4 regions of the Pseudoalteromonas sp. OFAV1 genome follow, and region 2 is predicted to be linked to each of the others. Evidence: predicted binding sites of a transcription regulator. Region 2 holds the regulator's gene; each other region holds the start of a gene.
What was found. Region 2 encodes FliA, which starts transcription of late flagellar genes. Its sites were predicted from a motif close to CTAAAGNTNNNNNNNNNNNNGCCGATA; they were not measured.

Region 1 (3,148 bases), on a different contig from region 2:
CAACTTCTATATTAGTATAAGGTCGAATTGCCTCTAAGGCTGATGTTGAAGCGGTGTTACAGGCTATTACTAGTATATCTACCTGCAGCGCTCTACTTTCTATAAAGCAAAGTAAAGCAAGTAAGCGGTCAATAATGGTTTGTTGGCTTTGAGAACCATAAGGTAATAATGCATTATCCATGAAATAGCTATAATCAGCATTTGGGATCAATGCTTGGATCTGTTCAAGTACAGTGGTTCCACCTATACCTGAATCAAACACCATAATATGGACTGACAAACTGCTTACCTCGGATCATCAAAGGCCAGCAGTTTGCCATGCAGTTTTAGAAAAAGAAAGTTGCGGTTATGAGTCTTGCTCAGAAGCTGAACGCAACTTGTTCATTTGCTCGAACATTGCTTTGGTATAATCAACTAACTTACTGACTTCCTCTTTGTCTTGATTCAACCATTGTAAGATACCAGCTAGTTCATTTTGCAAACCTATGTCGCCGGCTTTATTAAATGCCTGTTTTAGGTCGTCATTAAACGGCGCTATTTTCTCGGCGACTTCTTTTTCAGGAGCTGGTTTATATTCTTCATAGCCTTTTATCGCAGCCACTGTTTTGGTTTGCTTCAGATCCATCGTAAAGCCAACGAGTTGTTCATTACCTAAGTTCAACTCTTTCGCTTGTTCAAAGGCTTCTTCTAATGAACCAGAGAAGAATGTCTCACTGACACTTTGCAAGTCTTCCATCAATTCATTGATAGCTTGTTGCTCTTGCTCATTTAAATCACCATTGACTGTCATCGAAAATGACAAGTCGCGTGATTGCGAAGATTCACTAACAAACGCTTCGTTATCGCCATTTTTACTGTAGCTACTTGCCGATTTACTTTCATAGGCATCTGCAAAGCTAATACTTACTTCATCACCTTCAGCCGTTGTAAAAGTGTATTCTGCGTTATTACTTAAACTAAGGTATTGAGCTTGGCTTACTGAAACTGCGTTCGGTTTAGGGTTGAATAAATCATCTTCTAGCTCATCTATACCTTTATAGATGCCTTCTTTAGATTTTTCGATGCCTTCTTTTATATCATCATTAAGAATGCCTGACTCTTTGAGCTCATCATACGCATCGTCGATACCCATTTGCACACCTTTGCGTGCATCACCTAGCATGCCTTTGAGTTTTTCATCATCAGCACCATCGGCTTTTGCTTTGCGAAGTGCACCACCAACAAAGTCGAGTACGTTTTTAACGATCTCTTCAAAATCAAATAGCGGTTTATCTTTTTTCTCTTCAGCTTTAGGTAAGCCAAGAGCTGCAGCTAGTTTATCATCAAGAACTTTTGCTGCCAGCTCTCGCCCGCGTTGCTGATAACTGTCTTGACGATTTTGAATGGCAGGCTGCTGCAGTGCCTGTTTGCCATTGTATTTATTCACATTTGTATTAGGTATATAGCCTAGATTGCCAATTTTCATGATCCGACTCCATGTTATGGTTATCTCATTATCGGCCAAAAACCACATAACTTAAGTTTTTTGTATAAAAAAACGACACTAAAATAAATAACAAAACTAGACAAATCCTCAGCGCTCCCTACAATAGCGCCGTTATAAAGCTAAGAGATAAAAGGTAATCAGCCATGGCGGTTATAAAAATTGATACAACTCAATACGATGCACAATTGAGTGAGAAAGAGCAGCGCATCACTAACCAGTTTCGACGTTTTGGAGTCGAAAAATTAGAGGTGTTTGGCTCTGATCCTATTCATTACCGCCAACGTGCAGAGTTTCGTGTATGGCATGAGGGTGAAGACTTATTTCACATCATGTTTGATCAGCAAACCAAAGAGAAAATTCGTGTTGATGAGTTTGACCCTGCAGCACCTTTAGTCGGTGAAGTGATGCAAGCCATGATCGAAAACTTAAAGGGCAGCGAAATTCTGCGCCGTAAGTTATTTCAAATTGATTACCTTTCTAGCCTAAGTGGTGAAATCCTCGTTAGCTTGTTATATCACAAACAATTAGATGAGCAGTGGTTACAAGCAATTAAAGAGCTGAAAACAAAATTAAGCGCACAGTTTAAAATTGATTTTATTGGCCGTGCGCGTAAGCAAAAAGAAGTGATTGGTAACGATTACGTCATTGAGCGCCTTAATGTAAACGGTAAAGAATTAATTTATCAACAAGTCGAAAATAGCTTTACGCAACCGAATGCGAAAGTGAATATCAAGATGCTAGAGTGGGCACAAGCACTATGCCAGCCACTTAGCAATGACTTACTAGAGCTATACTGCGGGAATGGTAATTTCTCAATTGCCCTTGCGGGTTCATTCGACCGGGTATTAGCCACAGAGATTTCAAAATCATCGGTTTACTCAGCGCAATACAATATCGCGCAGAATAAAGTTGAGAACTTAGATATCATTCGTATGTCGAGTGAAGAGTTTACTCAAGCGATGAAAGGCGAGCGTACTTTCTCTCGTTTAGATGGCATTGACCTGACAAGCTATAACTGCCAAACAATCTTAGTAGATCCACCACGCGCAGGCATGGACACGCTAACGTGTGACTTAGTTGCTAACTACGACAATATTATTTATATCTCGTGTAATCCAGACACCCTTGAGCGTGACCTTGATCACCTATGTAAAACCCATGAAGTAAAACGTTTTGCGATCTTCGATCAATTCCCTTATACCCACCACATCGAATCAGGTGTGTTTTTGCAACGCAAATAAAATCATTTCTCTGCCAGCGCAGCAAATAGCGCTGGCAACTGCTGCTCGCTGTATACTGCTATATTATTGTCGATTAACAGCTTTGCAGTTAATCCCATGCCTGAAATTTTCTTTCCAGAATGACTACCATCGTAAATAGTATTGCGACCGCATGAAGGACTTGATTCTTTTAATAATGCATAACGAATGCCCTGCTTTTGACAAAGCTTAAGTGCTTGTTCTGCGCCGTAAGCAAATTGTACAGTTACATCCTGCGAATCTTTGGTAAGTACTCTTCCTGCTTTTATTTCTGCAGGCGGTCTTGGCGTGGGCAGCCCACCAGCTACTTCAGGACAGAATGCGATGAGCCTTCCCTGCTGTTTGAGTGTTTCTAAGCCTGGATGAAGTAAATTTTGCGATTGCCCATCATAACGAACAGGGT
Region 2 (3,148 bases):
AGGTGGTGTGGGCAAAACGAATGTATCACTCAACACTGCAATTGCATTAGGTCAGCAAGGAAACCGCGTATTAGTATTGGATGCCGATTTAGGATTGGCAAACTGCGACGTGATGCTTGGTTTACGTGTTGAACGTAATTTATCTCATGTTTTATCTGGCGAATGTGAGCTTGATGAAATTCTTGTAGAAGGCCCTGCTGGTATTAAAATTGTGCCAGCAACGTCTGGCTCGCAAAGCATGGTGGAGTTAACTCCTTCTGAGCATGCAGGCCTTATTCGCGCTTTTAGCGAATTAAACACCGAGTTTGATATTTTAATTGTCGATACCGCCGCAGGTATTTCGGACATGGTATTAAGCTTTTCACGTGCAGCACAAGATGTCGTTGTGGTTGTATGTGATGAACCTACCTCAATTACAGATGCCTACGCGCTTATTAAAGTGTTAAGCCGAGAGCATGGTGTATATAAATTTAAAATTGTTGCCAACATGGTGCGTAGCATGCGTGAAGGGCAAGAATTATTTGCTAAACTTTCAAAAGTAACGGATCGTTTTTTAGATGTTTCTATGGAATTAGTCGCAACGATTCCCTATGACGAAAATATGCGTAAATCTACGCGACGTCAAAAGGTTATCGTTGAGTTATTTCCAAACTCACCAGCAGCGGTGGCGTTTAAAACATTAGCAACGAAAGCAGTTAAGTGGCCGATCCCTAACCAACCGTCTGGTCACTTAGAATTTTTTATTGAGAAACTAGTAAACGGCTAACTATGACAACATCGGTGAATAAAGCGATGGGATATCAATCAGCACAGAATTTAAATGCGATTGTTGAAAAGCACGCCTCTTTAGTCAAAAAAGTGGCGTGTCATTTGATTGCTCGTTTACCTGCTAGTGTTCAGCTCGATGATTTAATTCAGTCAGGCATGATCGGCCTTATTGAGGCGTCAAAAAACTTCGACGCTAGTAAAGGTGCAAGTTTTGAAACCTTTGCAGGTATCAGAATTCGCGGTGCAATGCTTGATGAAATCCGTCGAGGCGATTGGGCACCACGCTCTGTGCATCGAAATGCACGTCTAGTCGCAGAAACAATTGCTGAATTAGAAAGTACCCTAAACCGCGAGCCCAAAGACACAGAAGTTGCTGAAAAACTTGATATTACACTAGATGAGTACCATCATATTCTACATGACGTTAATTCTAGTAAAGTATTAGGTATCGAGGATTTAGGTGTTGATGAAGACGTAATAACACCAATGGGTCATGATTTAGCACTAGACAAACCGTTTAATAACGTTAAAAATGAGCGGTTTAACCAGTCTCTATTAACGGCTATCCAATCGTTACCAGAAAGAGATGCCCTTGTTTTGTCTTTGTATTACAACGATGAAATGAACTTGAAAGAAATAGGACACATACTCGATGTTAGCGAGTCGCGTGTGAGTCAAATACATGGTCAGGCGATGATTAAGCTCAAAGCAAAAATCAATGACTGGATTAATTAGTAGTAAGTAAATATAGGTTCAAACCTCACCGGAGGATGTTTTGGATAAAAACATGAAGATTCTTGTTGTTGACGATTTTTCTACAATGAGACGTATCATTAAAAATCTATTAAGGGATTTAGGTTTTACCAATGTGCAGGAAGCTGATGATGGTTCAACAGCATTACCAATGCTACAAAATCAAGAATTTGATTTTGTTGTAACAGATTGGAATATGCCTGGCATGCAAGGTATTGACTTGTTACGTGCTATACGTGCCGATGATAGCCTTAAACACATTCCTGTTTTAATGGTAACAGCTGAAGCGAAAAAAGAACAAATTGTTGCTGCTGCTCAAGCAGGTGTTAATGGCTACATTGTTAAACCATTTACTGCTGCGACACTTAAAACCAAATTGGAAAAAGTGTTTGAACGTTTAGGTTAATCTAAGGGGAGAGGCTTATGTCAGCACCTGCTGCGCCTCATATAAGTTTAGAGCAAGCTCGTCAACTTGTTGAGTATCTTGAAAAAGGTGAACAAGAAAAGGCAGATAAGCTAATTCTTGAAGCCGCATCAAAAGAACAATCAGAGTTGTTTGCCGAAGTCGGTAAATTGACGCGTCAACTGCATGAAGCGTTAAAGAACTTTGATCTTGATACTCGTCTCGCCGATTTAACTACCGATGCGATACCCGACGCTAAACAGCGATTAAACTATGTCATGGAAATGACAGAAAATGCAGCAAATAAAACCATGGATGCTGTTGAGGCAAGTTTACCTATTGCACAACAACTTGCTGATGAAATTGCAACAATCAAGCCCACGTGGGATCGATTGATGAACCGAGAAATTGAGCTTGGTGAGTTTAAAACCTTATGCCATAGCTTAGATAAGTTCATGAACAACTCTCATGCTAAAACTGATGAATTACAAGGCTTGATGACCAATGTGCTTATGGCACAAGACTACCAAGATTTAACTGGTCAGGTAATTCGCCGTGTTATTGAACTAGTACGAGAAGTTGAAGACAGTTTAATTAATCTCTTAACTGTATTCGGCAGTCAAGAAGATGGTCAGCAAAAACAAGAAAAACAGGCCACAGAACAAGCACCTGCAACAAGCGATACGCTAGCAGGTCCTGAAGGGCCAATTATTGATGCAGAGTCACGTGATGATGTTGTCTCAGGACAAGATGAAGTTGATGACCTATTATCAAGTTTGGGCTTCTAAGAGGAGAGTAACTGCATGAGCTTTGAAGTCGATGAAGATATTTTACAGGATTTCCTTGTTGAAGCAGGGGAAATTCTAGAGCTTTTGTCAGAACAATTGGTTCAGCTTGAGAACAACCCAGAAGACAAAGACTTACTTAACGCAATTTTTAGAGGTTTCCACACTGTAAAAGGTGGGGCAGGTTTCTTGAGTATGACAGAGCTTGTTGACGCTTGTCATGGTGCAGAAAATGTCTTCGATTTACTTCGCCAAGGTGTGCGTAGTGTAACACCTGAATTAATGGATGTTATTCTTCAAGCTCTTGATACCATCAACGAAATGTTCTCAACTATTCAAAATCGTGAGCAACCAGAGCCTGCCGATCCTGCTCTACTTGATGTACTTCATAAGTTAAGTCAGCCACCAACAGCAGAAGAGCTTGCAGGAGAAGACACAA
Region 3 (3,148 bases), on a different contig from region 2:
CTCATCACATTGCGGCGCGGCCAAAGCCCCCAAGGTGATTGCACAGTTGAGTAATGCGCCAGTTTTAAGTTGATGAATACGTTCTAGTTCTTCGACTGTAATTGCTTTATCAGTAGCTTCAATATCAAGTGCCTGACCACCTACCATACCCTCTATACCTGAGGCTTTGCTTAACGAGGCGATCATTCTTACCTGTTGTGTCGTAGGTACTGCAAACTGATGGTTAGCAATTAAATCAAATGCTAATGTTTGAAGAGCATCACCGGCGAGAATAGCTTGCGCTTCACCATAAACAATATGACAAGTAGGGCGGCCACGTCTTAAGTCATCATCATCCATTGCTGGTAGGTCATCATGAACTAATGAGTAGCTATGAATACACTCAATAGCAGCGGCAAGAATATCAAGGTCAGCTTTGTCAGCTCCCATCATGCGGCCCGTCGCATAAACGAGGTAAGGACGTAAGCGCTTACCACCATTTAAAACGCCGTAATGAGTGGCTTCTTTAATGGTTTTTTCAGTGTTTAGTGGCAGTTCGAAATAGCGATTTAAATGTGCTTCAACGTCTTCTCGAGCGCGTTGTAATTGTTCTTTTAATTGCACTTAATTAGTCCAAGTTTGAGTCAAAGTTGCTAAGAGGAGCTTGGCTATCGTTACCCATTAATATGGCCACTTTTTGTTCGGCTTGTTGTAATTTTCCAGATGAGGCATTCGCAAGCGCTATACCACGCTCAAACTGTTTTAGCGATTGTTCTAAAGACAGTTCACCTTGCTCCATTTGTGCAACAATCTTAGATAATTCATCCAGTGCTTCTTCAAAACTCAAGTTTTCTGGTTTCTTTGTTGCCATAGTGGCCTCGATAGCTAATAGAAAGTGAGGCCAATTTTAGGGGGAATGCTAAACTAGGTCAAAGAATGATGTGTTTTTTTGCGCATAAAAGGAAATCAATATGCTATTTTTACGGTTTTAGAAGTAGCGGCAACTTGTAGCTTAAAAATCTTACATTAAAATAAAATTAATTCATTTAATGATTTAAGTAATTCAATTGCTTGCCGATAAGCAGTTAATAATAAAAATTTGATGCCGTTGGTGTCGTGTATTTGTTCCTCTGGAGGGGTATGTGGATTTAGCAACCATAATAGGTATTCTTGGTGCCATAGGCTTAATTGCTATGTCGATGGTATTAAGTAGTGACGGCCAAGTTGCAATGTTTTATAACACGCCTTCGGTGGTCATTGTATTTGGTGGTTCGATTTTTATCGTGTTATCGAACTTCACTATGGGGCAGTTTTTGGGCATTGGTAAGGTCGCTGCAAAAGCCTTTATGTTCAAAATTGAATCGCCAGAAGAATTAATTGAAAAAGCAGTAGAATTAGCTGACTCAGCACGTAAAGGTGGTTTCTTAGCATTAGAAGAAGCCGAAATCCCTAATGGCTTTATGCGCAAAGGGGTTGATATGTTAGTGGATGGTCATGATGCTGATGTAGTTCGTGCCACACTGCAAAAAGATATTTCCCTCACCGCTACTCGCCATGAACTTGGTGCAGGCTTATTTAAGTCGCTTGCCGATATCGCTCCTGCGATGGGGATGATAGGCACGCTAATTGGCTTGGTTGCAATGTTATCTAACATGGATGACCCAAAAGCAATTGGTCCTGCAATGGCTGTAGCTCTTTTAACAACACTTTATGGTGCTTTTTTGGCAAACGTTGTTGCAATTCCAATTCAGGTAAAACTAGAGCTGCGTAAAGATGAAGAAGCCCTCAACCAACGTTTAATTCTTGATGCGGTACTGGGTATTCAAGATGGTCAAAACCCGAAAGTAATTGAAGGCATCTTGAAAAACTATTTAGCTGAATCAAAACGTAAAGTCGATACCGAGGAGTAGGGCATGTCAGATCAAGAGTGCAAATGTCCACCTCCGGGGTTACCTGCCTGGATGGGAACCTTCGCAGATTTAATGTCGCTATTAATGTGCTTCTTTGTACTCTTGCTTGCTTTCTCGGAAATGGATGTTCTTAAATTTAAGCAGATAGCAGGTTCAATGAAGTTTGCTTTTGGTGTACAAAATAAAATTGAAGTAAAAGATATTCCAAAAGGGACCTCGGTCATTGCAATGGAGTTCACTCCGGGCAAACCTGAACCTACTCCTATCGAGACAATTCAACAACAAACCGTAGAGATGACACAACAAATGCTCGAGTTTCAGGCTGGTGATGAAAGCTCTGCAGGTGGTCGTCAAGAACAGCGTGGTAATAAGCGTGGTGGGGAATCACAAAGCACTGCTCAGCAACAAGCAATGGAGCAGTCAATTTCTGCAGCAGATCAAGAGCAAACGAATGAGCTTGTGAAGAAAATTGCCCAACAGCTTGAGCAGCAAATTATGGATGGCGCGATTGAACTTGAGTCACTAGGTCAGCAAATTATCATTCGCATTCGTGAGAATGGTTCATTCCCATCAGGCAGTGCTTTCTTACAGCCTAGGTTTAAACCTATCATTCGTGATATTGCTACGCTGTTAAAAGATGTGCCGGGTGAAATAACCGTGTCAGGGCATACAGATGATTTCCAAGTATCGAATGAGCTTTATACAAACAATTGGGATTTGTCGTCAAAACGTGCTGTTGCAGTTGCTAGCGAAATGGAAAAGGCCCCCGGTTTTGATAAATCTCGTATGATGGTTGTAGGTCACGCAGAAACAAGGCCACTAGTACCGAATGTAACCGATGAAGATCGTAGGCGTAACCGACGAGTCGAGATCTCTATTATGCAAGGTAAGGCGCATGAATCTGAGCCTATTGATGTGAGGCAATAAATCAATTAAAGTGAAACTTCATTAACAGATGTAATGGAGTATACAAATGAAAAAAGTTGATAAATATAGCTATATGCCAGGCAATGGTGATGGCGGTGATGACGATAAAACTGATTAAGGCGCTACATTTTGCCTGACTGGTTTGTAGAAATTAGAGTTATCTTAAGCAATAGCTGGGTGTTCATTTTGAGCCCAGCTATTATTATTTTTTATCTTCGTAAAGATTGGCCTGCTTTTTATTTCTCTGTTATTACTGCTGCTTTTTTCCTTTATGGAACTCTTATTTATTCTGCTTTAAAAGAATTTGATGACATTTATATCTGGCGCTATGT
Region 4 (3,148 bases), on a different contig from region 2:
AATGAAAAACGTACTCTTAATTTTTGCTCTATTGAGTAGTTGCTTAATGTTGGGTTGTGGCTCTGAAGAGTCACCTCAGGGCGAAAAAAATACCCCAGGCAACACAGCCACGCTTTATTTTGATGCACTGTATAACCAAAACGATTTAAATCAAGCCATGGAATACGCAACTCCAAAAATGGCTCGCATTATGAAGTCTTATGGCACCGCAAACCAATTCGCTCGTAACCTAATTAACATGCAATACGACGAAGTTGTAATTGAAGTTGATATGACCAATATGAGTTTACGTGAACAGTACGGTGATAAGGCTAATATTAATTTAATCTTTACGGGTTACTTCAACGGTAAAAAAGTGGATGATATGCGCAGTGTAAAAATGATCCGCAAAAAAGGTAATTGGTATATAGAAAAGATTAACGCCGATCCATTTGCTCGATAGATAGTTATCTTAAAGTAAAAATGGGCCTAAAAAGGCCCATTTTTTGATTCCGTGTATAAATTACTCTTCATCAAATTCTTGGTGTTGACGCTGTGTAGGGCGCGCTAAGATCTCAACATAAAACGATGTTAAGCCTTTGGCTTCAATATCACTAATACATTTATTAATCTCTGCTACGTGAACAACTTCGGCTTCATCCGCTGATTCACCAAACTTACAGTCAAATGCCCAATAATCAGCATCAGCTGGGAGTGTTTTATTACGCTCACGTTTCAAATATTTTTTTACTTCGTGTTTGGCTGCATCAACCATGCGAGGGTACTTAATCTTCTCGTGGTTAAGCGTGAATGTCTTCTTCATTATAGTCCTAATAGCTTGGTTCAATGACAATGGCGCTAAGCCATAGGCACACAGTATAACAAGGCCATAAAAAATTAGCTGTATTTTTTCTTATGTTGCTTGAATTTACTTATTAAAGTGTAGATTAATTTATTTATGTGACAATGTAGTTAATCAATTAGGCTGAAATTAAATGCAAAGGTTGATGAATAGCATCTTCTGTTAAACTATCGTAAAAAGCTGCAGCGTCAATTTGGGCACGCTCAGTTGGTTGATTTTTATCAAGGTAGCGTTTTCTTACTGCGGGCTCACAATTGTCTATCACTTCTAGTGGAATGTGATTTTTATCATCTCGAACATGCAATGGCTCAGGTGCTAAACAATGACGTAAGCGAATGTCTGAAAGACCACCTTGAAGTAATCGAAGAGCATTATCTTGACCAATCAACATATCAAATTGCTCTGGTGCTAATGATTGCTTAGGACCTGCCCCTAACTGGGCTCTAAGCACCTCTTCTGAAACGTGAGGATTACTTATTTCTGTTTTAGGTAGATGAAATTGACTAAAATCAAGTGCGTCATGTGAGAGCATTGCTAATAATAATGCAAACTCACCAGAGCGATGTTCATGAACACTTTTATTAAGACGATTATCGAGTTGACTCTCATTGAGCAACAAACCATCAACTTGCATAGACTTTAGCCAAATAGATTCCAGATTAATCAGTTATCGGCATTAATCCAATTTTCTTTAGTTTTTTTCTTTACTTAAATAACCAGTTTGCTATTATCAGCGCCGTTGCATTGGAGGGGTTCCCGAGCGGCCAAAGGGATCAGACTGTAAATCTGACGGCTCAGCCTTCGCTGGTTCGAATCCAGCTCCCTCCACCACTTCCTTCTGGTAGTGGGGCCAAATGCAATAGTAAAATCTGTGTGGAGGGGTTCCCGAGCGGCCAAAGGGATCAGACTGTAAATCTGACGGCTCAGCCTTCGCTGGTTCGAATCCAGCTCCCTCCACCACTCTTTACTCTTTCTAGCTTATCGCTACCAGCTCAAACTACTGCCATTTTGTTTCAACCATTGCTCAGCGTTTTTATAGTCTGGATAAAACTGTCTAACACGTTGCCAAAACTTAGCACTGTGATTCATATGTTTAAGATGAGCAAGTTCGTGTACAACCACATAATCAATCACCCATGTCGGTGCACTCGCTAAATGTAAATTAAAGGTCAGCTCTCGACGCTTATTACAACTTCCCCAACGACGTTTATAATGTTGAATTTTAAGTTTTGTGGGCAGAGCTTCAGACATCTGCAAACAATAATCATGAACACGCATTTCGATATAACTCTCTAGCTTTTCGTGTAAAAACTGCTCGAGCAGTGCTAAATAGTTTGCTTCTTGATGTTTGACCCGTGATGAAATAGATAAAATAAGCCGACACTGTGCATCTTGTTGCCAAGTGCTTTTAGTGCCTTTAGCAAATACTATCGGCACATTTTGTCCAAATAACTTAATCGCCGCGTTTACAAGAGGAAGTTGGCGGCGTTCAGCATGAATGGATTGTTTGGCAATTTGTTCATCGACCCAATCTTGCTTGGTCTTTAACCAGGCATCAATCTCAGTTTGTGGAACATAAAAAGGCGCATAAACAGTGAGTTTCTGCTGGGCAACTTTAATTGCCACTGTGGTTCTGCGTTTACTGCGCTTTAGGGTGTAGTTCAACAAATATAAGCCAATTCAATTAATAAAAAGTATGGATTCCATTTTACCCTGTAAAATAACTGCTAATCTATAAAGATGACCAACAAATAATTTTCATGTTTATGTCTGATAAACCTTGTTGTAGTTATACCTCGCCTTCGGGAAAGAAATGCTTGGAAACCGATATGGGGTCTGGATTCTGTTTTTGGCACGATAGTAAGTTTGATAAGTCAGGACTAGATCTAACCCAGAAATTAGAGCGTTATGCGAAAAAAGGCGGTTTACTGCATGGGTTACAGCTAAAGCGCGCTAACCTCAGTGGTCTTAATCTTATTAAGCAGGATGATGAGGAGGGATATGACCTATCCTACTGTAACTTTTATCGAGCAAACCTATCAGGCGCACACCTTTTTAATAACAAAATCGCTAACGCATCATTAATGAAAGCAAATCTTCACGATGCCAGCTTACATTATTGCGATTTAAAGAATACAAACTTATTAGGGGTTAAGTTTAATGATAGTCGTATTGACAATATCGATTTAGGCGAGCATTTACTGCAAGAAGCACAGGCCATTAAAGCTCGCAAAAATAGACAGTATGATGAAGCTCGTGACTTGTTCGAACAATCCGAAGAGATATATCGAAACTTAAGGAAGGCAT

Region 1: L1267_RS21330 (DUF5610 domain-containing protein) is a predicted target of FliA. The motif match lies at 1,495-1,521, and genes of this name have one in related genera.
Region 3: pomA (flagellar motor protein PomA) is a predicted target of FliA. The motif match lies at 1,033-1,059, and genes of this name have one in related genera.
Region 4: L1267_RS17470 (VC2046/SO_2500 family protein) is a predicted target of FliA. The motif match lies at 1,510-1,536, and genes of this name have one in related genera.

What each region holds. Positions count from the first base shown of each region.
Region 1 covers NZ_JAKGBG010000061.1:1,401-4,548, forward strand. The annotation lists gene murI (glutamate racemase) at 1-280, opposite strand, end outside; gene L1267_RS21330 (DUF5610 domain-containing protein) at 347-1,465, opposite strand; gene trmA (tRNA (uridine(54)-C5)-methyltransferase TrmA) at 1,630-2,727, shown strand; gene L1267_RS21340 (DUF523 domain-containing protein) at 2,730-3,148, opposite strand, start outside.
Region 2 covers NZ_JAKGBG010000003.1:192,227-195,374, reverse strand. The annotation lists gene L1267_RS03070 (MinD/ParA family ATP-binding protein) at 1-766, shown strand, start outside; gene L1267_RS03065 (RNA polymerase sigma factor FliA) at 793-1,503, shown strand; gene cheY (chemotaxis response regulator CheY) at 1,544-1,927, shown strand; gene L1267_RS03055 (protein phosphatase CheZ) at 1,945-2,712, shown strand; gene L1267_RS03050 (chemotaxis protein CheA) at 2,728-3,148, shown strand, end outside.
Region 3 covers NZ_JAKGBG010000001.1:240,657-243,804, forward strand. The annotation lists gene ispA ((2E,6E)-farnesyl diphosphate synthase) at 1-603, opposite strand, end outside; gene L1267_RS01100 (exodeoxyribonuclease VII small subunit) at 608-850, opposite strand; gene pomA (flagellar motor protein PomA) at 1,122-1,889, shown strand; gene L1267_RS01110 (flagellar motor protein MotB) at 1,893-2,816, shown strand; gene L1267_RS01115 (hypothetical protein) at 2,946-3,148, shown strand, end outside.
Region 4 covers NZ_JAKGBG010000038.1:33,074-36,221, reverse strand. The annotation lists gene L1267_RS17480 (hypothetical protein) at 47-442, shown strand; gene L1267_RS17475 (DUF6172 family protein) at 503-802, opposite strand; gene L1267_RS17470 (VC2046/SO_2500 family protein) at 960-1,475, opposite strand; tRNA gene L1267_RS17465 (tRNA-Tyr) at 1,588-1,672, shown strand; tRNA gene L1267_RS17460 (tRNA-Tyr) at 1,717-1,801, shown strand; gene L1267_RS17455 (M48 family metallopeptidase) at 1,826-2,506, opposite strand; gene L1267_RS17450 (ion channel) at 2,608-3,148, shown strand, end outside.